4 regions of the Exiguobacterium sp. BRG2 genome follow, and region 3 is predicted to be linked to each of the others. Evidence: predicted binding sites of a transcription regulator. Region 3 holds the regulator's gene; each other region holds the start of a gene.
What was found. Region 3 encodes Rex, which represses fermentation and respiration genes when NADH is low (regulators of the CRP and FNR family bind a similar motif). Its sites were predicted from a motif close to TTGTGAAATATTTCACAA; they were not measured.
Positions count from the first base shown of each region.

Region 1 (5,894 bases), on a different contig from region 3:
CGGTATCGCACATGGACTTAAAGAATTCCAACTCATCTAATAGATAGATGTAAAGCTGAGGCATGCCTCAGCTTTTTTAATTCTTTACTTTATGAATCGCACGTTCTAAGCGATCAAGATCTTCATTCTCACCAATGACGACGAGATAATCACCTTTTTCAATGACTTCATCTGCCTGCAAGGAGATCATGACATTTTCCCCCCGTTTGATGGCGACAACGTTTGCTCCATATTTACTTCGTAAGTCGAGATCAATTAAGGTTTGTTTTGCCATCTGATCACTGACTTTAATCTCAACGATTGAAAATTCTTGTGATAAGTCTAAGTAATCAAGGATATTCGAACTCATTAATCCGTTCGCAATCCGAACCCCCATATCCCGCTCAGGGTGAACGATGAAATCCGCTCCGATTTTTCGCAATACTTTTTCATGGTAATCATTCGTTGCTTTGACGGTGATCGATTGCACACCAAGCTCTTTTAAGATCAACGTCGTCAAGATAGACGCTTGAATGTTCTCCCCAATAGCGACGATGACATGATCAAAGTTTCGAATCCCCAAACTTTTTAAAACGTTCTCATCGGTCGTATCGGCAATGACAGAATGTGTCGCAATCCCCATGAACTCGTTGACACGTTCCTCATCGGAATCAATTGCCAAGACATCATAGCCGTTTTTCGATAATTCGCGGACAATCGAGCCACCAAAACGCCCTAGTCCGATTACTGCAAACTCTCCATTCATTTTCACAACTCTCCTTCACAATCGCTCTTCCTTAGTAGTGTACCCGATTCAATTTAAAAATACTATAAACGCCTCTGCGAATCGCAGAGGCGTTTATCCATTCATTATTTTGATGATTTTCCACGTACATAATCGTTATCGAACAAGAAGAGCCGTAAAATCAAATACAACGCCGGAATTAAGAGTAAAAGTCCGAAGATGAAAACGACGACGAGTGCGGAAGCCATCGTTTCGTTTACGACTGCTTTGTTGATATCGATATATGGATACAAGATATACGGCAAGTGTGTATATCCGTAACCAAACCACGCGACTGCATATTGTAGCATGACCGCGACGAACGCGATGCCATAGTTTTTCTTCATATAGACGAGTATCACGGCAATGAGGAAAAATAAGAAACTAGCAGCGAACCACCACCAGTTGCCGTTTAGGATATTTTCATAATGCCATGCTGCTTGGTTCTTCAGTCCAAAGAAGACGAGCGCACAGACGAGGATTGTTGGTCCACTCCAGAAGAGTGCCCATTTCCGAATAAGCGGCGTAGCTCCCTCATCTTTCGCTTTATCCGCGTAGAATAAGAGGAACATCGCGCTGATGTATAAGACAGATACGATAGCGAGCGCTACGACCGTCCACGAGTAAAAGTTCGAAAATAATTTCGTTCCTAAAAACTCAACTGTATCATTCGTTTTGCGGATGAAACCACCTTGACTGATCGTCAATGTCGTCGACATCGCAGCAGGAATCAGCAACCCTGTCGCTCCATATAAAAATGTGTAGAACATGCTGTCGTTTGATCCATAATTGGCGAACGCATAAAAACTACCACGAATCGCAATCAAGACAAGAACAATTGACGCTGGTACGAGTAGTGCCGTACCGAAATAGTAAGCGGAGTCTGGGAAGAACCCAACTAGTCCTACGAAGAAGAATACGAAGAAGACATTCGTTACCTCCCAAACAGGAGAGAGGTAACGAAGAATCAATCGATTCGTCAGATGATCCCGCTTCGTATATTTTGAATAAAAGGCGTAAAATCCAGCACCGAAGTCAATTGAGGCAACGATGAGATATCCGTACAGGAAAGTCCAAAGGACCGTGATCCCTAGTGTTTGAACGTCCAAATCGTTCCCTCCTTACTTGTTATCATCCACGAACATTGCTTCACCGCGTGCATGGTGGTTTTCAGCAAGTTCTTGAAGTTCTTTTCCAACCGTGTTTTTCTTAAACATCCGTAATAAGACGACCGTACAAATCGTGCCAAGCAACAAGTACAATGCACTGAATAAAATGAGCATCGGACCAACCGCTGTTGAAGTCGTCGCCGCGTCCGCTGTTCGCATGATACCGTAAAGCGTCCAAGGTTGACGACCAATCTCAGCGTACATCCATCCCGCTTCGATTGAAATCATCGCTAACGGACCACCGATGAACACCCCTCGTAAAATCCACTTATTATATGGATTCAATTTTTTCAATCGGAATGCCAAGATGAACAAAGCAGAGATAGCAGTCAAGTACATCCCAATCGATACCATGATATCAAAGAAATAGTGGACGATCAGTGGTGCTTGATCTTCTTTTGCGAATTCGTTTAAACCGATGACTTCCGTATTCGGAGCCCCACCTGCAAGAATTGAGAGCGCATATGGGATTTTGACGGCTCCTTTGATTTCATAACTGCCGTCTTCTTGCTGATCAAGTATCCCACCAAAAATCAATTCTGCTTCATTTGTCGTATCAAAATGCCATTCCGCAGCTGCTAGTTTTTCTGGCTGGTATTTCGCTAAATATTTCCCTGAGAAGTCACCGACAAGTGCTGTCGAGAACGCGAAAATCAGACCAGCCATGACAGTGAGACGAAGAGCTTTCTTATGATATGCCGTCTCTGCTGCTGAGAGTGTCTTTTTGCGAAGCAAATGGAACGCCGCGATTGCTGCCAAGATAAAGGCAACAGTCAAGTAAGCTGAAACGATGACGTGTGTCGCCTTCGTCGGTGTCGCTGTATTAAACATTGCTTTTAATGGTTCGATTTGCGTCAACGTACCATTGACGATCTTAAATCCTTCTGGTGAGTTCATGAAGGAGTTGACTGTCGTGATGAAGAACGCTGATGCTGTCGCACCAATGACGACTGGAATCCCAATCAACCAGTGCAACCACGGATTTTTGAACCGGTCCCACGTATACAAGTAAATACCAAGGAAAATCGCTTCAAAGAAGAACGCGAACGTCTCCATAAATAGTGGCAGAGCAATTGTTTGACCCGCTACTTGCATGAGTGACGGCCAAAGTAATGATAGTTGCAAGCCGATTGCCGTCCCTGTTACGACACCGACTGCTACGGTAACGACGTATCCACGCGTCCACCGTCTTGCTAATAAGATATAATCTGGATCTTTGCGTTTCAGACCGATGAATTCAGCTGCCAGTACCATGAGCGGTACTCCGACACCAATCGTCGCGAAAATAATATGAAACGCTAGTGTGAGCCCTGTCAACAATCGACTGAGCACTACGGGATCATTGAACATGTATTTAGCCCCCTCTTCCTAAAACATACTTCTCTATATGGTCTATAACCGTATCATAGAGAACATAACCCTTTGTGTCTGTTTATAATGTTTGATGTAACAAATTGTTCACATATACACGTGATTTTTTTCACAAAATGTTCGAAAACTCTTATTCCTACATATATTAAAAACTTTCCCATTCCTGAATTCGAAAGGGAAAGCTTTATATCCTTTATTATTTCATAAAAACTTTTAAACATACTCTCGGAAATAATGGTCAAGTAAATCAATGACAAAAGAAATGGCTGATTCATCCGGGTTTAATGTTGGTTGATGCAATCCAGATGTCGGATTATCGACGCCGAGCCAGAACATCATCCCTGGGATCTCTTTCAGCATGAAACCAAAATCTTCCCCTGTCATCGCCGCGTCACATTCGATATAGTTGGCATTCATCTTGACGAATGATGAGAATTTATCCACGATTTGCCGGTCGTTGACGACTTCATAATAGCGATTACCGAATTGTAGATCGATTTTAACACCAAACGAAGCTTCGATTCCTCGAATGATATCACGGACACGACGTTCGAGTTTTTCCATGTCTTCGCCGTTTAGCGCACGCATCGTTCCGTCAAGGACTGCTCTTCCAGCAATGACGTTTTCTCGAATCCCGGCATCGACCTTTCCAATCGTGATGACACTACAATTCATCGGATTGATGGATCGACTGACGATCGTTTGCAATTGCATGATCAAGGCTGCTTGCGCAACAACTGTATCAATCGTCAAATGAGGAAATGCCGCATGACCACTTTGACCATAAATCGTGATATGAACTTCTCGAGCACTTGCGAACAGAACACCTGGACGACTGGCAATCGTCCCGACTGGATATTCCGGTGCGACGTGAAGACCATACATCTCACTCGGACGATATTTTTCAAATAACGGACTTTTAATCATCGGTTCCGCCCCACCCGGTCCTTCTTCTGCCGGTTGGAATAAAAAGACGACATCATCCATGACAGGTAGTTCAACGATCCGTTTCATCAAACCTAATGCAATCGAAGCATGCATGTCATGACCACACGCATGCATGAACCCCGGGTGTTCTGAGCAAAACGGAAGCCCAGTTGCTTCTTCAATCGGTAATCCATCAATATCTGCGCGATACCCGATCGTCCGGTTTCCAGTCAATCCTTTCACCCGGACGAAAACACCTGTTTCGAACGTGTCATATGTGACACGATCTGGCGGATATGCACGAATTTGTTCCAATATAAAAGCTTGCGTCTTAAATTCCTTGAACCCGGGTTCCGGTATTTTATGAAGCGCGCGCCGCATTTTAATGGCGTATTCCATCTGACTGACTTCCTCCTTCTTCTTTTACGATGTCCCAAAAAGCTTGGACTTGTTTTAATTCAAGCATCGACTCCGTGGACAAGATCCAAGTATCTCGCTTCAGTACTTTTCCGGATGATGTCTTCAACGGAAGCTGCATGACTTCATTCGATTGCTGAATCGTCGACTCAGGTAAGATCGCAAAACCGATGCCATGTAACGCCATCTGTTTGCATGTCTCGATTTGGTCGACGACCAGTGTCCGAGATGGGGGACTTGCGAACCGATCTTGCCACCACTCTAAAATTTCTTGATAGTACGTCGAATCACTTTTGAACTGGATGAACGGGCGATCCGTCACACGCAATTGTTCAATCGACGTCAACTCACTATCAACTAGATAGAGCGGGTCTGAAAAAAGGCGCTCTTTAACACCTTTCCAGTCCGGGTTTCCACGAATGATCCCGATATGAAAGTGTTCCTCTAACATATGACGCATCATCTCACTTGACCATCCGGTGACCAACTGGACACGCACATGCGGATAACGCTCGACGAATCGTTTTAAGACACGCGGGAGCCAGTATTGTCCCATGATGGAGGCGACAGCAATCCGAAGCGTTCCGTAAACGGCACCCTCTTCTGCCGTCAATTCACTTTTTAGTTCGAGTTCCTTCCGATTCATCTCTTTTGCGAGACCAATCACTTTTTCTCCTTGCGGTGTGATGCTTAAGCCACGCGATGAACGAATGAATAGTTTGGTTCCCCAGCGTCTCTCAATCGCAACAAGACGTTGACTAAGCGCAGGTTGTGAAACGAATAATCGTTCAGCAGCTCGCCTCATATTCAATTCTTCCGATAAAGTGATCAACATTTCCATTTCCGACACTTGCAATGTGAGATTCGACTCCTCATGATATAAGATGGCATTAGTTTAACACGTTAGAAAGGACGATACATATGACACGCTATCATTTTATGTTCATCATCTCAACGATTGCAACGCTTGGCAGTCTCTATTTTAGTGAAATTCGTGGATTCATTCCCTGCCCTCTCTGTTGGTGGCAACGACTATTCATGTATACGACAGCCTTTTATTTGCTCATATCCTTGTTCCGGTCGAAAACGATCGATCCACTCTTTGTACGCCTATATGTGCTTGCCGGCTTTGGTGTCGCCTTGTACCATGTCATCCTTGAGCGTTTACCCGATGGCGAAGCGTTATGTTCGAGTGGCTGTCTCATCAAATGGGTCAACTATTTCGGTTTCTTGACGATTCCGATGAT
Region 1 is NZ_JAUZUW010000002.1:7,398-13,291, reverse strand. It holds gene Q9R23_RS02755 (Cof-type HAD-IIB family hydrolase) at 1-40, shown strand, start outside; gene Q9R23_RS02750 (potassium channel family protein) at 77-745, opposite strand; gene Q9R23_RS02745 (cytochrome d ubiquinol oxidase subunit II) at 850-1,872, opposite strand; gene Q9R23_RS02740 (cytochrome ubiquinol oxidase subunit I) at 1,885-3,282, opposite strand; gene Q9R23_RS02735 (N-acetyldiaminopimelate deacetylase) at 3,517-4,629, opposite strand; gene Q9R23_RS02730 (transcriptional regulator CcpC) at 4,613-5,503, opposite strand; gene Q9R23_RS02725 (disulfide bond formation protein B) at 5,569-5,894, shown strand, end outside.
Region 1: a site for Rex is predicted at 3,401-3,418, ahead of Q9R23_RS02740 (cytochrome ubiquinol oxidase subunit I). Genes of this name have one in related genera too.

Region 2 (5,894 bases), on a different contig from region 3:
AGAAGGTGTTCATGTTTACGGAGTGCAAGTGACGGGTCTACCGCTCGTTCAGACCTATAACCAACTGGCGGCACTAAATTTAGCATTCTTACGCCAAGCGCAAGCCTTGAGTAAGATCGTTGATTTCGCAGTCATCCACAACTTCAACATGGAGACCGCATCAGCTGCCCAAGCTATCGCGAAGATGAAAGAGTTGCCACTCGTAAGTAACGTCTACGATGTCGAAAGTGAGCGTTCTCCTGATCGTTCAGGTGGTCTGGTCGTTGCCTTAAAACGACTTGAAGGAGATGCGTTGCGCCAATCAGCGGTCGTTTATCTAGAACGAGAAGAGTCACGTCACGGGGTGGAACAAGAGTATCACGTCGAAAAGAAGCCACTGCGTTTTGAAGAGAACCTTGAAAAACCATATCAACACGTGACGAATCCGAAAAAGAACGGATGAACAGTTGCAATTCCTTTCCTTTCTTGGTACGATACTTGAGTATGCTTAACCTTATGTAAAGCAAAATCACTTGATACATCGAGAGCTAGATAGGAGGGAATCCCATGCGCGTTAAAATCACATTAGCTTGCACTGAAACTGGTGACCGTACTTATATCACTAAAAAGAACAAGCGTAACAACCCAGAGCGTCTTGAGTTGAAGAAATACAACCCACGTCTCCGTAAGCACACACTTCACCGTGAAGTGAAATAATTGAGATGGAAGCCGTCACTTCGTGTGATGGCTTTTTTTGTGGAAAGGAAGACAGTCATGAACAAACAAGAAGTACGCCGTCTGATCAAAGAAAGATTAGATGTAATGGAGAATCGTACGGAGAAGGAACGGTTGATTTACGAACATGTTTTGTTGTTGCCTGAGTGGCAACAAGCGACATGTGTCGCGATCACATTAGCTTTTCGAAATGAATGTGATACAAGAATGCTGATTGAACAGGCGTGGCAAGAGGGCAAGACGGTCTTGATACCAAAAGTAGTGGGAGACGAGATGGTCTTTTATGAACATGGACCAGAAGATCAACTTCAAGCAAATCAGATGGGAATTGCTGAACCGACCGCTTCAGCACGTCGGGCTTCACTTGCTCAAGCAGAGCTTTGTCTCGTTCCGGGTCGTGCCTATCGACGGAACGGATATCGTTTAGGGTGGGGAGGAGGCTATTACGATCGTGCACTCGTGACCTATGCAGGATGTAAAGTATCGATTGCCTTTTCCGAACAACTTCTTTCCGATTTTGAAGTAGAAGCCTTTGATATCCCCGTTGACCTGATCGTCACTGATTTAGAGGTCATCCGATGCTGAGCGCGACCATTTTGTTTTGTCTATTGCTTGCTTGGACCGGACGATCTTTTCATTTATTGACGACAAGTGGTGCGATCATGACCCTGCTCGTCGGTAGTGGTGTCTCATTTGGATTTGGATGGCAAGGATTAGTAGTACTCTTACTATTCTTTGGTAGCTCGAGCTTGTTATCGAAGGTTGGACGATCCAGAAAACAATCGGTCGACTCCATCGTTGAGAAAGATGGCGCGCGTGACGGATGGCAGGTTCTTGCGAATGGAGGGGTAGCGTTCGTTGCTGCCTTAGCGTATGCCATGACGATGGATTTTGCGTATCTCTTGTTATTTCTATTCGTCATCGCAGCATCGAATGCTGATACGTGGGCATCCGAAATCGGGCCGCTCTCAAGACGTGATCCGTGGTCGCTCAAAACGTTACAGCGGGTACCAGCAGGGACGAGTGGAGCGATGTCGCTAATTGGAACGGTCGGTACGATTGCAGGAGCTGCATTCATTGCGGTAGCAGCGCATTGGATATTTTCTCTTTCTTTAAGAGACGTCTTACTCGTAACAAGCATCGGTGTACTCGGGAGCCTACTGGATACACTATTTGGAGCAGTAGGGCAACGCGTTTACCGATGTTCGGTTTGTGGGGAATACACGGAAAAGCGAGAACACCATGGTCAACCGACCGTTTACGTTTCAGGCATTCGACTTTTAGGGAATGATGCTGTCAATGTCTTAACAAGTGGTTTAGCGAGTGGAATCGGGTTTATCATCATTCGATTCTGGTAACTGGAAAGTATATGAGTGTGTAATTCCTTATGTTAGGATATCAATGACACAAAATGGACAAATGTGATTAATTTCACATGATACAAAGAATGTGAAAGATGTTACAATTTATTTGTGAGATAGTTAACAAACTTTTAGGACGAATGAAAGGGTGGACATAACGATATGGAATTACATGCGAAAGTGACACGGGTAGCCCTCATTGGAGCTGGTGCAGTTGGTTCAAGCTTTGCTTATCAGATGTCAACAGCTGGACTTTGTGAAGAACTTGTCATCATTGATGTCAACAAAGCCAAAGCAGAAGGCGAGGCAATGGACTTAAACCACGGAACACCATTTAGCTCTTCACCGATGCGAATCTGGGCTGGAGAGTATATGGACTGCCGAGAGGCGGAGGTCGTCGTCATCACGGCGGGAGCTCCTCAAAAACCAGGTGAGACGAGACTTGATCTCGTCGCAAAGAATGCATTGATCATGAAAGAAATGATTCGTCAGATTATGGATTCCGGTTTTGACGGTATCATCGTCGTGGCTTCCAATCCTGTCGATATCATGGCACATCTGGCTTGGAAGTATTCCGGTCTTCCAAAATCACGCGTATTTGGATCAGGAACGGTACTCGACACAGCACGTCTGCGTCAAATGCTTGGAGAATACTTTCACATCGATTCTCGCAATGCCCATGCCTACATTCTTGGAGAACATGGAGATACGGAATTCGCTGCCTGGAGTAATAGCCGTATTTACGGAAAAACGATTGATGAACTGCTTGCTGAGGACAATCGTTATTCTCAAGCAGACCTTGATCAAATCTATATCAACGTTCGGGATGCTGCCTACCATATCATCGAACGTAAAGGAGCAACTTATTATGCGATTGGACTTGGACTTGTTCGAATCGTGCGTGCCATCCTTGGGAACGAGAACTGTTTGTTGACGGTCGGGGCATATGTGGATGGGCAGTACGGGATTTCCGGCATTCACATCGGAGTACCGGCGATCATCAATCGTCAAGGTGTGCGGGAAATCATTGAAGTCGCGTTGACGGAAGAAGAAATGAAGAAGTTTCATCATTCTGCTGATGTATTGCGTCAGACGCTCGAACCTGTCTTGCAAGGTTAACGGCGCGAAGCATGACGAAAACCTCATAAATAGAGAGCTTAAAAACTCAAATGGTGATCCTGTATCTTAGTGTCCACCTTTGAGTTTTTGTTATGAGAAAAAAGAAGAGGCAAACATCACTACTGTATTTAAGTGAAATTAAAGAGAAAAAATCTAGGTTTTATTTTACTAGAAAAAGGTTAAGTAAGAGATAGAAGCGTTTTTCCGTTATTTTTTGTACGTCATGAAACCCAAAAAAGGAGAGAATCGACAGTCATGTATACTTTTCGAAAATTAACTAAAGAGGATGCAGAACAATACTGGAATCTACGCCTTGAGGGATTAAAGAATCATCCAGATGCTTTCGGTCATTCGTTTGACGATGAACAGCAAACCCCGCTCCGCGAAGTACGAGAAGGTCTAGAAGGAGAACCCGACTCCGATGAGATTTGGCTCGGTATGTTCGACGGCGATGTATTGTTTGGGTTTGGTCAGGTCAAGCCATACGAACTGTCACGTGAGTCGCACAAAGCGATGATTTCCGGAGTATATGTTTCGCCTGAATATCGTGGAGGGACCGGTCGTGCTCTAATGGAGGCCTTGATCGACGAGGCGAAGAAGTTACCAGACGTTGAGCAAGTCATTCTTGCCGTATTGTCAGGAAATGAAGCAGCGCAAAGTCTTTACGAATCGCTCGGCTTTGAAGTATATGCCGAAGATCCAGACTCTGTAAAATTAGAAGACGGCACATACCGCGATGATATTTGGATGAAAAAATACGTCTAAGTTCATTATATGGTGTGGACAAAAAGCTGTAGCAAAAAAGTGCTACAGCTTTTTCGCGTAGTGCATATAGGATATCAGTACCGACAAAGAATGAATATTTGTTATCATGAAAACAAAGCGGATAGTACGGTGTAGTCCGATTGAAAGGGAGCGAATGAACATGAAAGAAGTCATACGTACGATTGAAGAGCTGGTCTCGATTCCAAGTCCGACAGGTTCGACGAAAGAAGCGATTACATATGTAGAAAAGCGTTTGGTTGCAGACGGGATCACGTATCGCAAACTTGAAAAGGGAGCGATCTTAGCGACTTTGCCTGGCGCTTCAAACCGAACACGATTGCTGACGGCACACGTCGATACGTTAGGTGCAATGGTAAAAGAGATTTTGCCAACGGGGCGACTCAGTTTATCACAGTTAGGTGGGTATGCTTGGACAGCGATCGAAGGAGAGAACTGTCTCATTCATAAGATGGACGGTCAAACGATTTCCGGTACGATTGTTTTCCATCATTCAAGTGTCCATACGTCACGCGAGACGAATAAAACGGAACGGTCCGCTGATAATATCGAAGTCCGACTTGATATTCGTTCGACGACAGCAGAAGAGACGCGGGTCGCGGGGATTGAAGTAGGAGACGTCGTGACGTTTGATCCGCGTTTCCTCTATACGGAAACTGGGTTTGTGAAATCGCGCCATCTCGATGATAAAGCATCGGTTGCTTTGTTGCTCGAATTGATTAAAGAATGGAAAACCATCGACCTGCCACACACGGTCCAGATCCTGATTTCAAATTACGAAGAGGTTGGGTTCGGTGGAAATGCTGGATTCACGGAAGAAGTCGCAGAATATATCGCGGTCGACATGGGTGCGTTAGGAGATGGTCAGCACTCTGACGAATTCACGGTCTCGATTTGTGCAAAAGACGGTTCCGGTCCGTATGACTTAGGGTTACGTCATCAGCTAACACGTCTAGCACAACGCAATAGTATCCCATATAAAGTTGATATTTATCCGTTCTATAGTTCGGACGCTTCGGCAGCAGTGCGTGCGGGCCATGATGTTCGACACGGACTATTTGGTCCGGGGATTGAATCGAGCCATTCTTACGAGCGAACACATGAGACGTCATTACAAGCGACCTATGATTTGCTACATGCGTATGTAAAGGAGCCGATGGTCGATGAAGACACTGTATGATGTACAACAGTTACTTAAGACGTACGGAACATTCATCTATCTAGGAGATCGAGCATCAGATATTGCGATGATGATGCTCGAACTTGATGAATTGCAAGAAGCAGGCGTTTTAGAGCAACGTCAGTATGATTCAGCAAAACTCATCTTACGACATGAGTTAAAACGTTCACAATCCGATAATGTTTAAGGTTGCGCAACCCTTTGCGCAATACGAGTGTGTCCGTTAAAATGAACAAGTAGACATTATATGAGCATAGGGGAGACAGAGCAATGAAATGGTTACTCGGCATTGATATCGGTGGAACGACAGTGAAGATGGCAATTTTGGATTTACAAGGCATCATCGTGGAAAAATGGGAGATTGAGACGGTGATCCTGAATGATGGGGCACAAATTCCAGGAGATATTGCAAAATCATTCTTTGAGAAGTGTCAAGAAAGCGATAAACGACCAGAGGATTTCGTCGGAGCGGGAATCGGCGCGCCGGGATTCATCGACTTCAATACAGGTGTCGTCGAAAAGGCGGTCAACATCGGTTGGCATAATTTTGAACTCGTCGGTGAATTCGAACGTTTGACAGGTTTACCGGCAGTACTTGAAAATGATGCAAATGCAGCAGCGATCGGTGAGATGTGGAAAGGTGCCGGTAGTGGCGCAACAGAATTACTCGCTGTCACACTTGGTACGGGTGTTGGTGGTGGTCTAATCACGAACGGACAAATCGTTCACGGTACGGT
Region 2 is NZ_JAUZUW010000001.1:217,999-223,892, forward strand. It holds gene Q9R23_RS01090 (1,4-alpha-glucan branching protein domain-containing protein) at 1-442, shown strand, start outside; gene rpmG (50S ribosomal protein L33) at 547-696, shown strand; gene Q9R23_RS01100 (5-formyltetrahydrofolate cyclo-ligase) at 754-1,299, shown strand; gene Q9R23_RS01105 (DUF92 domain-containing protein) at 1,293-2,072, shown strand; gene Q9R23_RS01110 (L-lactate dehydrogenase) at 2,238-3,194, shown strand; gene Q9R23_RS01115 (GNAT family N-acetyltransferase) at 3,450-3,959, shown strand; gene Q9R23_RS01120 (M42 family metallopeptidase) at 4,120-5,157, shown strand; gene Q9R23_RS01125 (YqgQ family protein) at 5,141-5,344, shown strand; gene Q9R23_RS01130 (ROK family glucokinase) at 5,428-5,894, shown strand, end outside.
Region 2: a site for Rex is predicted at 2,134-2,151, ahead of Q9R23_RS01110 (L-lactate dehydrogenase). Genes of this name have one in related genera too.

Region 3 (5,894 bases):
CGCTGCAATCCTCATCATCGGTTCGATGCTTGTCGCGATCGTTAAAGTACACGGTGCGAATGGTTACTGGGTGACGCAGAACGGGTACGAATACAACATGGCATTGATCGTTATCGCCCTTGGAGTGGCGATGATCGGTGCTGGAGACTATTCACTCGCTGCACTCATCGGGTGAGGAAAAAGGTGGGTCATTCATGAAGTTCGAGGCATCAACGCTTAGCGCAAAAGACAATTATAAATTACTGATCGGAAGCATCATTCCGCGTCCGATTGCCTTCGTGACGACGCTAGGGGAAGACGGGACGGTCAACGCAGCCCCCTTTTCCTTCTTTACGGTCGCATCAAGTAGTCCGCCACAACTGGTGATTGCCGTACAACGGACGGATCAGGGACAAAAGGATACGGCACGTAATATCCTAGCAAGACAAAGCTATGTCATCCATATCGTCAGCGAAGAAATCGTCGACGCTGTCAATGAGACGGCTGCGCCACTCGCTTACGGTGAAAGTGAACTCGAACGGACGGATTTAACGCTCGTCGATAGCGATGCAATCGACGTGCCCGGAATCGCGGAAGCGAAAATCCGGTTCGAGATGTGCTTAACACAACATGTCGAGCTAGAAGGTGCCGATCTTTTGATCGGGGAAGTACTGCGCTATCACGTCGCGGATGAACTCGTCGAGTCGTTCCGGATCGATGCGGCAGGATTGAAGGCTGTCGCTCGCTTAGCAGGAAATGATTATGCGACGATCGGGAAAACGTTTACGATTGCTCGACCGACAAAATGATAGAAGTGTGAATGCTTGATTCAGTGTACGATCCATGTTGACGACGAACGTTTCGATTTAAATAAAAAGGAGTGGTGAGACCGGTCTAGCTACCGGAATCTCCACTCCTTTTTTCATATCGCGTATCTAGTTCATCGATCGGACTTCAAGGTTGTGGATCGATTTCGTTTGAAGAACCTTCGAGTCCGTGACGTTTACTATACTGATAACCATCGAGCAAATAAAAAATGATTGCCAGCGCCCAAACCCCGACACAACTGATCAAAAAGGCAGTCAAGGGAGTGACGCTACCATAATAGGATATGATCAATGGATCATTGAGTTCGACGAACAGTTGTGTCGTTAGAAGCGTACAACATAGTCCAGAGAGTAGACTGACGAGAAGACCGCTCCATGTCTGGATGACAAGTCCGATCATGCAAGAAATCAGAAGGAACAAAGGAAGAGCAGCATTAAAGGCATCCGGGCGGATGAAGGCGGACACGTAGTCCGCATACATCGGAACGAAATAAAGAATACCGGATAACAGTCCTTGAATCAGGTTGATGAAAAAGCTTTTCGTTCGCATCAGTGTTGGTTCTCCCATCGTTCCATCAATTCAAGTAGATCGACATCGATCTGGTCTCGTTCCGCAGATAACGCTGTCGCTTTTGGAATATCATTAAAAACTTCCGGTTCGCAAAGCAACTGTTCGATTTCCGCTGAACGCTGTTCGAGCCGTTCAATATCTTGTTCGAGTTGTTCGATTTGCTGACGGCGTTTTTTTTCTTCTTTCTGTGCTTCTTTGTCGATCGTCTTCGATGCCGTGACTTTTGCCGCTTTTGCCTCTTCGGCTTCAAGGCGAGCGATTTCTTCTTGTTCAGCCTTCTTCTCTGTGTAGTACGAATAATCGCCGAGGTATTCTGTCACACCAGCTTCACTCATCTCGATGACGCGTGTCGCGATCCGATCGATGAAGTACCGGTCATGGGAAACGAAGAGTAGCGTACCTTCATAGTCGACGAGAGCGTTCTCAAGTACCATCTTCGAATCCAGATCCAAGTGGTTCGTTGGCTCGTCAAGGATGAGGACGTTAGTCTTCCGGAGTTTCAGTTTTGCGAGCGCGAGACGTCCGCGTTCGCCACCGGACAATTCATGGACAATCTTGAAGACATCGTCGCCGCTGAACAGGAATTGTCCGAGCACAGAACGGACTTCTTGTTCGCGCATCAGTGGCCATTCGTTCCAAATCTCATCGATGACACGATTCCGGTCATTGAGTTCTGCTTGCTCTTGATCGTAATACCCGATCGAGACGCCGGTGCCAAAACGGAAATCACCGAAGAGAGGACGTAAACGACCGACGAGGACTTTTAAGAGCGTCGACTTCCCGATTCCGTTCGGTCCGACGAGTGCCAGTGATTCGCCGCGTTGCAAGCGGAACGTGATGTCTTTTGAGACAGCTTCTTCGTAACCGATTGCCAATTGATTGACTTGAAGAACGTCATTCCCGCTCTGTTTTTCGATTGGGAAGGAGAGGACCGTACTGCGTTCATCTCCATCTGGTCGGTCGAGCCGGTCGACCTTCTCGAGCCGTTTTCGAACGCTTTGAGCACGCTTTGTCGTTGTCGCCCGAGCGATGTTTCGTTGAATGAAATCCTGCATCTTCGCGATTTCTTCTTGCTGCTGTTCGAACTGTTTCATTTCTTGATCGTACAATGCCGCTTTTTGCTCGAGGTACTTCGTATAGTTCCCAGTGAACTTACGACAGACATTACGAGAGAGCTCATAGACGACATTGACGACTTGATCGAGGAAGTACCGATCGTGCGAGACGATCAGAACGGCACCACGATAACCACCGAGGTAACTTTCAAGCCAAGCGAGCGTATCGATATCCAGATGGTTCGTCGGTTCATCGAGAATGAGAAGCTCTGGTGCTTGCAGGAGCATCTTCGCTAAGGCGAGCCGTGTCCGTTGACCTCCGGACAATGTCTGGATCCGGCGTGAGTAATCGTCTGGATAAAAGCGCATGCCGTGCAGGACGGAGCGAATATTCGCTTCGAACTGATAACCACCTGCTTCTGAGAAGTCATGTTGTGCTTGATCGTACGTCTTCAGAAGTCGATCGTAAGCGACCGGGTCGTTCAAGATGTGCTCCATGCCCATCTCGATTTCCATCCGGCGCAGTGTCCGTTCTTGTTCTTGCAGATGTTCAAAGACGGTCAGCATCTCGTTCCAGATCGTCTCATTCGATTCGAGACCACTGTCTTGCGCGAGATAGCCGATTTTGACATCTTTACCTTTCATGATATCGCCCGAGTCATGACTGAGTTCACCAGCGATGATTTTGAGCAAGGTTGATTTACCGGCACCATTTCGACCGACGAGCGCAATTCGGTCGCGCTCTTGTACTTCCAATTTGATATTTTCTAAAATCGGCTCGACGCCGAATGATTTCGAGAGTTGGTTGACTTGTAAGAGTATCATTTCCATCCATCCTTCCACCCTTTAGTCTATCACGAACAAAAGCGCGAGGTCCTGCGGAATATATTATTTGTGACTCTATGTGAAGTGGTTTACAATCAAGGAGAGTAGAAAGCTTTTTGCAAAGATTTGGGTGCCACGATGGATGTGGCCGAAGGGGGAACTGCAGGATGAATGGATCAGACACAAAAATTCCACAAGCGACAGCAAAACGGTTGCCGCTATATTATCGCTTCATCCAAAGTTTATACAATTCAGGCAAGCTCCGCGTCTCTTCTGCTGAGTTAAGCGAGGCGGTGAAGGTTGATTCAGCAACGATTCGTCGCGATTTTTCCTACTTTGGGGCACTAGGGAAGAAGGGGTATGGATATAACGTTCAACATCTCTTAACGTTTTTCCGGAAAACCTTGAATCAAGATGAGGTGACGAATGTTGCCTTAATCGGGGTCGGTCATCTCGGAACAGCGTTTGCAAATTATAACTTTTTAAAGAATAATAGTACTCGGATAGTCGTTGCGTTTGATGCGGACGAAGAGAAGGTCGGAACAACGACGCATGACGTTCCAATCTATCATGTTTCGGACATGAAAGAACAAATCGAAGCGAATCAGGTCGATGTCGCCATCTTGACGGTTCCATCCCAGTTCGCACAGTCAGTAGCGGATGAGTTAGTCGAGTATGGTGTGACAGGCATTCTGAACTTTACGCCTGCACGGTTGAACGTGCCAGCGAGCGTTCGGGTTCATCACATCGATTTATCGATCGAGTTGCAGTCGTTAGTTTATTTCATGAAGCATTATTCGCAATCAGCTGAAGGAGTGAAATCATAATGGAAAACCTTATCCCGCTCACGTTAGGTATCGGACCTGCGAGTATCGGATTAATTGCTGTCGTCGCGTTGATCATCTTCGGACCGAAGAAGTTGCCGGAATTCGGTCGTGCTGCCGGTCAAACATTGAAAGAGTTCAAGAATGCCACGAACGGCATCATGGACGACGATAAAAAGGACGAACCGAAAGAGAAGTGATTGAATCATGACGGTTGATCAAGAACAAAGCATGACGTCGCACCTAGACGAACTGCGTAAGCGGATTGTCTGGTCGCTCCTCATCGTCGTCGTCCTGTTCGCTGTCGCATTTCCGCTCGTTCGACCGCTCGTCCGTTTTCTGCAAGCGGACTTAAAAGAGCTCGGTATCGGATTAAATGCCTTCAACGTCGCCGATCCTTTAATGTTGTATTTGAATCTTGCGTTCATCATCGCGCTGATTTTAGCGTCACCGTTCTGGATGTATCAACTGTGGGCATTCGTCCGACCAGGGCTTTATGAAAAGGAACAAAAAGCAACACTGACGTATATTCCAGTCATCTTCTTTCTATTTTTGGCTGGTGTAGCCTTCTCGTATTTCTGGTTGCTTCCCTTCTTGCTCGAAGTCTCAACGGATCTCGGGAAAGAATTGGGGATCGAGCAAGTCATCGGGGTCGAAAACTACTTCAGTTTCTTGATCCGGTTGACGATGCCGTTTGGTCTTCTCTTCCAATTGCCGGTCGTGACGATGTTCCTGACACGTCTTGGTCTTGTGACGCCATATTTCATGCGAAAGAATCGAAAATATGCGTATTTCGCGCTGTTCGTCGTTGCGGCATTGATCGCACCGCCGGACGTGACGTCACACTTGATGATCTCAGTGCCGTTGTTCGTTCTCTATGAAATCAGTATCTTGATTTCCGCGCGGACGTATAAAAAGGTCTTGATCCTCGAGCAACAGGCAGAGCTTGAACGACAGGCGGATTTGATGCGTGAATTGAATAAATGAATCGTGAATTCCTTCCAGCCATTTCGGGAGGAATTCTTTTTTATGAAAGCGTTATGTTTATATTGATAAAGCAGTTAGCGATGCGTATACTAAAGATAATTCATGGGGGCTTAGCTCAGCTGGGAGAGCGTTTGGCTGGCAGCCAAAAGGTCGTCGGTTCGATCCCGATAGTCTCCACCAAGTTCATACGTTCAACTCCTCGAGTGCTCGAGGAGTTTTTTTATGTTCCCAGTTAAATTCCTTCCAAATATAAAATGTCACCAAAAAGAAAAAAATTAAAAAAATAGACAAATATAAATTGTTTATTTCCATTAACTTCATTAAACTAAAAATACAGAATTTTCGTTAAACTGTTTTATTAGTATTACTACTATGGTTTTACAGAAAAGGGGAAACGAACGCATGAAGAAGAAGATTGCACTTATGGCAGCCGTCTTAATGACGTCTTCCAATCTAGTCAGTGCGCAAGGTGCACTGTCCTCGCAAGACAAAGCGACGGGTCAAAAACCGCAGGCGCTCTCACTGAAGAAATCGGGACAAGAAAAGAACTACAAACAATCGGATAAAGTCCGAGTCGTCATCGAGATGGAACAAAAACCGGCGATTCAAATCGCCCAATCTCAAAACAAGCGGTATAGCACATTGAGCAATGCCGAAAAGGAATCGATCAAGGATCGACTCGTCAGCGTCCAAAAATCAGTCAAGTCAGCTATCGCTAAAAAGGCGATTCCTGTTACATATAAAGAAAGCTTCACAACCGTCATCAATGGATTCAGTGGTGAAGTGAAGTTCGGTGACATCGAAGATATCAAACAACTCGAAGGAG
Region 3 is NZ_JAUZUW010000018.1:5,441-11,334, reverse strand. It holds gene Q9R23_RS15515 (DoxX family protein) at 1-175, shown strand, start outside; gene Q9R23_RS15510 (flavin reductase family protein) at 195-788, shown strand; gene Q9R23_RS15505 (hypothetical protein) at 934-1,356, opposite strand; gene Q9R23_RS15500 (ATP-binding cassette domain-containing protein) at 1,356-3,257, opposite strand; gene Q9R23_RS15495 (redox-sensing transcriptional repressor Rex) at 3,425-4,084, shown strand; gene Q9R23_RS15490 (twin-arginine translocase TatA/TatE family subunit) at 4,084-4,281, shown strand; gene tatC (twin-arginine translocase subunit TatC) at 4,289-5,068, shown strand; tRNA gene Q9R23_RS15480 (tRNA-Ala) at 5,173-5,248, shown strand; gene Q9R23_RS15475 (S8 family serine peptidase) at 5,471-5,894, shown strand, end outside.

Region 4 (5,894 bases), on a different contig from region 3:
GTGTCTTGACTTGAACGACTGGTACGAGCATCGGTGCGATCAATGTCGATGCGATGACAAGTTTTGTAGCTTTTTTCATATGTATTTCCCCCCAGGAAGTTTTAACTGCTTCATTAATTTAGCATGGTTCGATTATAGCTAATAGTCCTTTCAAATAGGTCGGACATCCGCCTATTTAACCTACTTAACCAATTCCAAATACTGGCTTTACATTGTTGATTTTACCTTTACAAATCAGGTTCAATAAAAAAACGATACATTTCAGGACATGAACCTGAAAACGTATCGTTTATAATTGATGTAGAACGTAATTGTTCATTCTCAACTCCTACAGGAAAAGAAAGCACGTTTTTCGCTTTCGTCAGGGTCAGGTGAGACCCGGTAGACGAAACGTAGTTTAGGATACCGCGGCTTACCTCCCGCCTGTGGAAAGCGAGAATGACAATAACGTTCGTCGTCTCCATTCATGGCACATCTCCTAGTGGAAGAGCTTCATCACTCCACGTCTCTTAAACCGTTTTGTCGGGCTTCCGCCGGACGACATAACCAAGAATTCCACCAAGTAACGCAAGTCCTGTTGCGAAAAGCACCGTCCATCCTGCCGTCTGTTGAGCGAACTCGAATAAGACGTCACTCCGCCACTTCATCGCGAACTGAACATATGAAGCTTGACTGACGATGAAGCTGATGACACCGATCGCGATCGCAAAAATGAATGGGTCGATGATCGACTTGAAACTCCGGATACTACAGACGAAGTAAATCACAAATGTCACGAGTAACAACACCCAATACGCACTCTCACTTGAGATGTTTGGTGCCGTCGTTCCGGCCGATTCAGCATCAATTGCTTGGATCGTCTGTCGTGCGACACCGAAATCAACAGGATCAAGCTTCAATTGTGTCGCTGATAAATCAGGACGTTCTCCACCGATTAACGTCAGCAATTGTTCCGTCACCCGATTCGTATCAATCCCATCGACGACTTTCTGAATCGAGTCATTGAGCTGTTCCGTTGAAGTCTCCCCGTTTAGCATCGAGACCGGGATTTCCGCATTCGCTCCAAGGACGTCTGCTTGATACACGACTTGTCCACCATGAATCCAGTCATACATCCCTCCACTTCCGGCGTTCAGACTCGCAACGGTCAATGCCGTTCGTAGTGAGGAATCACCGTCATACTCCGCTTCGTCCTGCACCGTAAAGACAAGTTGGAGCGTACTCGCGAACATCAAAATCAGCAAGCTGGCACGTCCGGCAGCTGTCAGACCGGATAACTTTTGCGGGAAAAACGCCATCCAACCAAGCAGACTGACGACGAGAAGTGGTAAGATCCCGCTCATCGCATAGCCGTCTTGTAACGCAAGGAATGGGACACTGTTTCCGCGTCCGGCAAGAACAAACCAGATGATGCCGACCGTTAAAAAGAAACTGACCGATCGAATCGTCCACCCAAGCCGACTTGCCTTAATCCGTAACACTAAAAATAACAGGACGATCAATCCGATACCAAAAACAGAATAAAGCAACGTGCCGTAAGAGACATCGAACGTCAATGGCGCGAGGACTTGTCTTAAGTCAATCCCAAACAACGATAAGACGTCGCCGGCAGAACTTGCATCCAGCACCTGATTGATGATCCCTTCTCGGACTGCGCTCGGCATCGTAATCGACAGCCCACCGACGAACAGAAGCATCAACGAAACAGTGATGTCTGTTTCTTTCCATGTGATATCCGCCTGTTGCATCTGCTTCACGAGATCCTGATAGTCTGAGGATGAGGTGATTTGTGAAGTCAAAAATGCCATCACACCGTAGATGACACCGAAAAAGATGAGACCGATGAGGACGCCATACAGGACGTCCCAGACGGAAAACCGTCGTTGTTTCCTTTCTTGCCTTGACTCCATCCCATTTCCTCCTTTTTATGTCTGATGTTTGAATATTCCTGCTACAACGAAACCAAAAACATCAAATTCATTCAACAGCCATTATATCCCACTTTTTCTCTGACTGTCTCCATCGATTTCCAAAACAAAAACCGACTTCTCAGAGTGAGAAGCCGGTTGAACGATCTTTTGCCATAGTATTTTTTTCTCTATTAGATGCCTTCGTATGCTTGTTCCATGATCGTCCGTAATTCAGCGACAAGCGGCATCTTTGGATTCGCTGTCGTACATTGATCTTCGAAAGCATCGACTGCCATCTTATCGAGTTTTGCCTCAAAGTCTGCTTTTTGAATACCTTGCGCCTTGAATGACATCTTGATGTTGAGACGTTGTCCAAGATCGGCAACTGCTTGAATAAGTGATTCGACCCCTTGTTCTGTCGTTGCTGCCGGAAGACCGAGGTAACGTGCGATGTCCGCATACCGTTCATCGGCGACGAATGATTCGTATTTTGGGAATGCTGCCAGTTTCGTTGGGCGTGACGCATTATAACGAATGACGTGTGGCATCAGGATCGCGTTCGTCCGTCCATGTGGTGTGTGGAATTCCCCACCGATTTTGTGCGCGATCGAGTGGTTGATTCCGAGGAAGGCGTTCGCGAAAGCCATCCCTGCCATCGTTGACGCATTGTGCACTTTTTCCCGAGCTTCTGCGTCAGATCCGTTCTCGTACGCTCGTGGCAAGTAGTCAAAGATCATCTTGATTGCTTTGAGTGCCAGTCCATCCGTGTAGTCGTTCGCAAGAACCGATACGTATGCTTCTGTTGCATGAGTCAAGACGTCCATTCCGGTATCAGCAGTAATCGAAGCCGGGACGGTCATGACAAATTCCGGATCAACGATCGCGACGTCGGGTGTCAAGGCATAGTCAGCAATCGGGTATTTGACGTTTTTCTCTTTATCCGTGATGACGGTGAACGGTGTCACTTCTGAACCCGTACCCGATGTCGTCGGAATCGCGACGAACTTCGCTTGACGACCGAGTGTCGGAAATTTGTAGGCACGCTTACGAATATCCAGGAATTTTTGACGCAAGTTTGAGAATGTTTCGTTCGGCTGTTCATAGAAGAGCCACATTCCTTTCGCAGCATCCATCGCTGACCCACCACCAAGAGCGATGATCAAGTCAGGTTTAAAGTCACACATCGCTTGGGCACCTGTCTGAACAGTTGTCACTGATGGATCTGGTTCGACTTGGTCGAAGATTCGGTAACTGACAGACTGTGGCAAGTTTTGAATCACTTTATCGGCATATCCGAATTGCACCATCGTTGGATCGGTGACAATCATGACGCGTGAAACGTCAGTCATTGACCGGAGGTACTGGACGGAGTTCTTTTCGAAGTAGATTTTTTCAGGAACTTTGAACCATTGCATGTTCACGCGTCGTCTCGCCACCTTCTTGACGTTGAGTAAATGTTTCGCTGTCACGTTTTCAGAAACAGAGTTTTTCCCATATGAGCCGCAACCGAGTGTCAGTGATGGTGTCAACTCGTTATAAAGATCACCGATTCCGCCATGAGCAGATGGACTGTTGACGAGGATCCGGCAGGCTTTCATGCGGAGTCCGAATGCTGTCATCAAATCATCGTTCGTCGTATGAATGACGGCTGTATGACCGAGACCCCCGATTTCAAGCATCTGTTCAGCAATCGTAAACGCTTCTTCGGTGGATGCGACACGGTACGCACCGAGGACGGGACTGAGTTTTTCATGAGACAGTGGTTCTGCTGCTCCAACGTGCTCGAGTTCCGCGACGAGCATGACCGTCGTTTCCGGAACGTCGATCCCGGCTTGTTCTGCAATCCATGTCGCAGGTTTCCCGACGATGTCCGCGTTGACGGCACATGTATCGGTTTTGATGACGAGTGATTCGAGGCGTTGTTTTTCTTCCGGTGTACAGAAGTAACAACCGAGTGCTTCCATTTCTGCACGGACCGTTGCATATATTTCTTGGTCAACGATGACGGCTTGCTCAGACGCACAAATCATCCCATTATCAAACGTTTTTGAAAGAACGAGATCGCTGACTGCCCGTTTGACTTTTGCTGATTGTTCAATGTAGCACGGAACGTTCCCTGGTCCAACACCGAGTGCCGGTTTACCTGTTGAATACGCTGATTTGACCATTCCTGCACCACCTGTTGCCAGGACCATGGCGATGTTTTCATGGTTCATCAAGACTTTCGTTGCTTCAAGTGATGGTTCTTCGACCCATTGAATGCAGTCTTTCGGCGCCCCAGCTTTGATGGCTGCATCGCGAAGTGTTTTCGCCGCTTCGACGGAACACCGTTGTGCCGACGGGTGGAACGCGAAGACGATCGGGTTGCGGGTCTTGATCGCAATCAATGCTTTGAACATCGTCGTCGATGTCGGGTTCGTGACTGGTGTTACACCACAGACGACACCGACCGGTTCAGCGATATAGGTGATGCCGTTTTGGACATCTTCTTCTAAAATCCCGACCGTTTTTTCATGACGTAGACTGTTGTAGATGTATTCTGTCGCAAATATATTTTTAATCATCTTATCTTCAAAGACACCGCGACCTGTCTCTTCTGTTGCGAGACGAGCGAGTTCGACGTGCCGTTCAAGTCCGGCAAGTGCCATATCACGGACGATCGTATCGATTTTTTCTTGATCGAATGTCAATAACTCCTGTAATGCACGTTGTCCTTTTTCAACGATTTGTCCAATTGCTTGTTCGACCGGCGTTGCCGTCGATTTTGTTTTTTCTTTCACAGCCATGAGTGGTTTCCTCCCTGTCGTGGAACGAATCTGAGTTTGATTTGCCAACCATTATGTCAGGAATGCCAAGCTGTTTTTCAATAGTTTGTGCTTTCCTTCACAAATCAATCATAACTCCTTTTTCCTGCTTTGTGCATGACCATCCTGTGAATTCCCTCACATCCTTGGTAACGTTTACATCTATTGCGGATTCTCCTTTTTCATCGTTTTGCTTCATGTACATGGATGTGTGCGATTTGTCACACCTTGCGTTTTCCTGACTTGATAGCCGTTTCATCATCTTGTATTCTGATATGGGGTACATATTAAGAGCTACCACTAAAGGAGGACACTTCAATGTCAGTTGTACAGGAAATGCTAGCCTTCAACGAGCGATTCGTCGCCGAAAAACAGTATGAGCAGTTCGTCTCGGATAAGTTCCCGGATAAAAAGGTCGTCATCCTGACATGTATGGATGCCCGCCTAACAGAACTTCTTCCACACGCACTCGGCCTAAAAAACGGGGATGCGAAGATCATCAAAAATGCCGGTGCTATCCTATCGCACCCATTCGGTTCCGTCATGCGCTCGATTCTCGTCGCGTTGTATGCCCTTGGCGCTGAAGAAGTCGTCGTCATCGGTCACCACGATTGCGGCATGAGCACGATTGATCCTAAACACATGATCAGCGAAATGAAGGATCGAGGTATCGACCAACAGATTCTTCACACGCTTGAAGTATCAGGTGTTGATTTGAACCAATGGTTACGTGGCTTTACGTCAGTTCAGGAGAGTGTCGCCCACTCCGTCAGCCTCGTGAAGAACCACCCATTACTGCCACCTGGTACGAATGTCCATGGACTCGTCATCGACCCAGGGACCGGTAAACTCGACGTCGTCGATTGCTGATTGCTCTCTTATAGAAGAAACTCAAATAGATTCGGGATATTCTACTCCGTCTTAAATTAAAGATGATGTGCCATTTTCTCGTAATGGAGAAGGATGGCACATTTTTTTGTGTAAGCCATCTTCAGTGATCTATATGCTTTTCCCTTCATGCTTCCAGGTATTAAAAAATAAGACTTTTATACAAAGCTAGAAAGCCTATCGTGAAGTCATTTAATACGAGGTCAGACTTTTATCCTTGACAGTGTTTCAACATGGCTGTAAGATACTTTAGTATAGTGCAGTGATAACAAAAGAAAGTGTGGTTTTACCG
Region 4 is NZ_JAUZUW010000010.1:108,777-114,670, forward strand. It holds gene Q9R23_RS13055 (metallophosphoesterase) at 1-79, opposite strand, end outside; gene Q9R23_RS13060 (hypothetical protein) at 228-464, opposite strand; gene Q9R23_RS13065 (hypothetical protein) at 510-1,910, opposite strand; gene adhE (bifunctional acetaldehyde-CoA/alcohol dehydrogenase) at 2,102-4,696, opposite strand; gene Q9R23_RS13075 (beta-class carbonic anhydrase) at 5,033-5,584, shown strand.
Region 4: a site for Rex is predicted at 4,782-4,799, ahead of adhE (bifunctional acetaldehyde-CoA/alcohol dehydrogenase). Genes of this name have one in related genera too.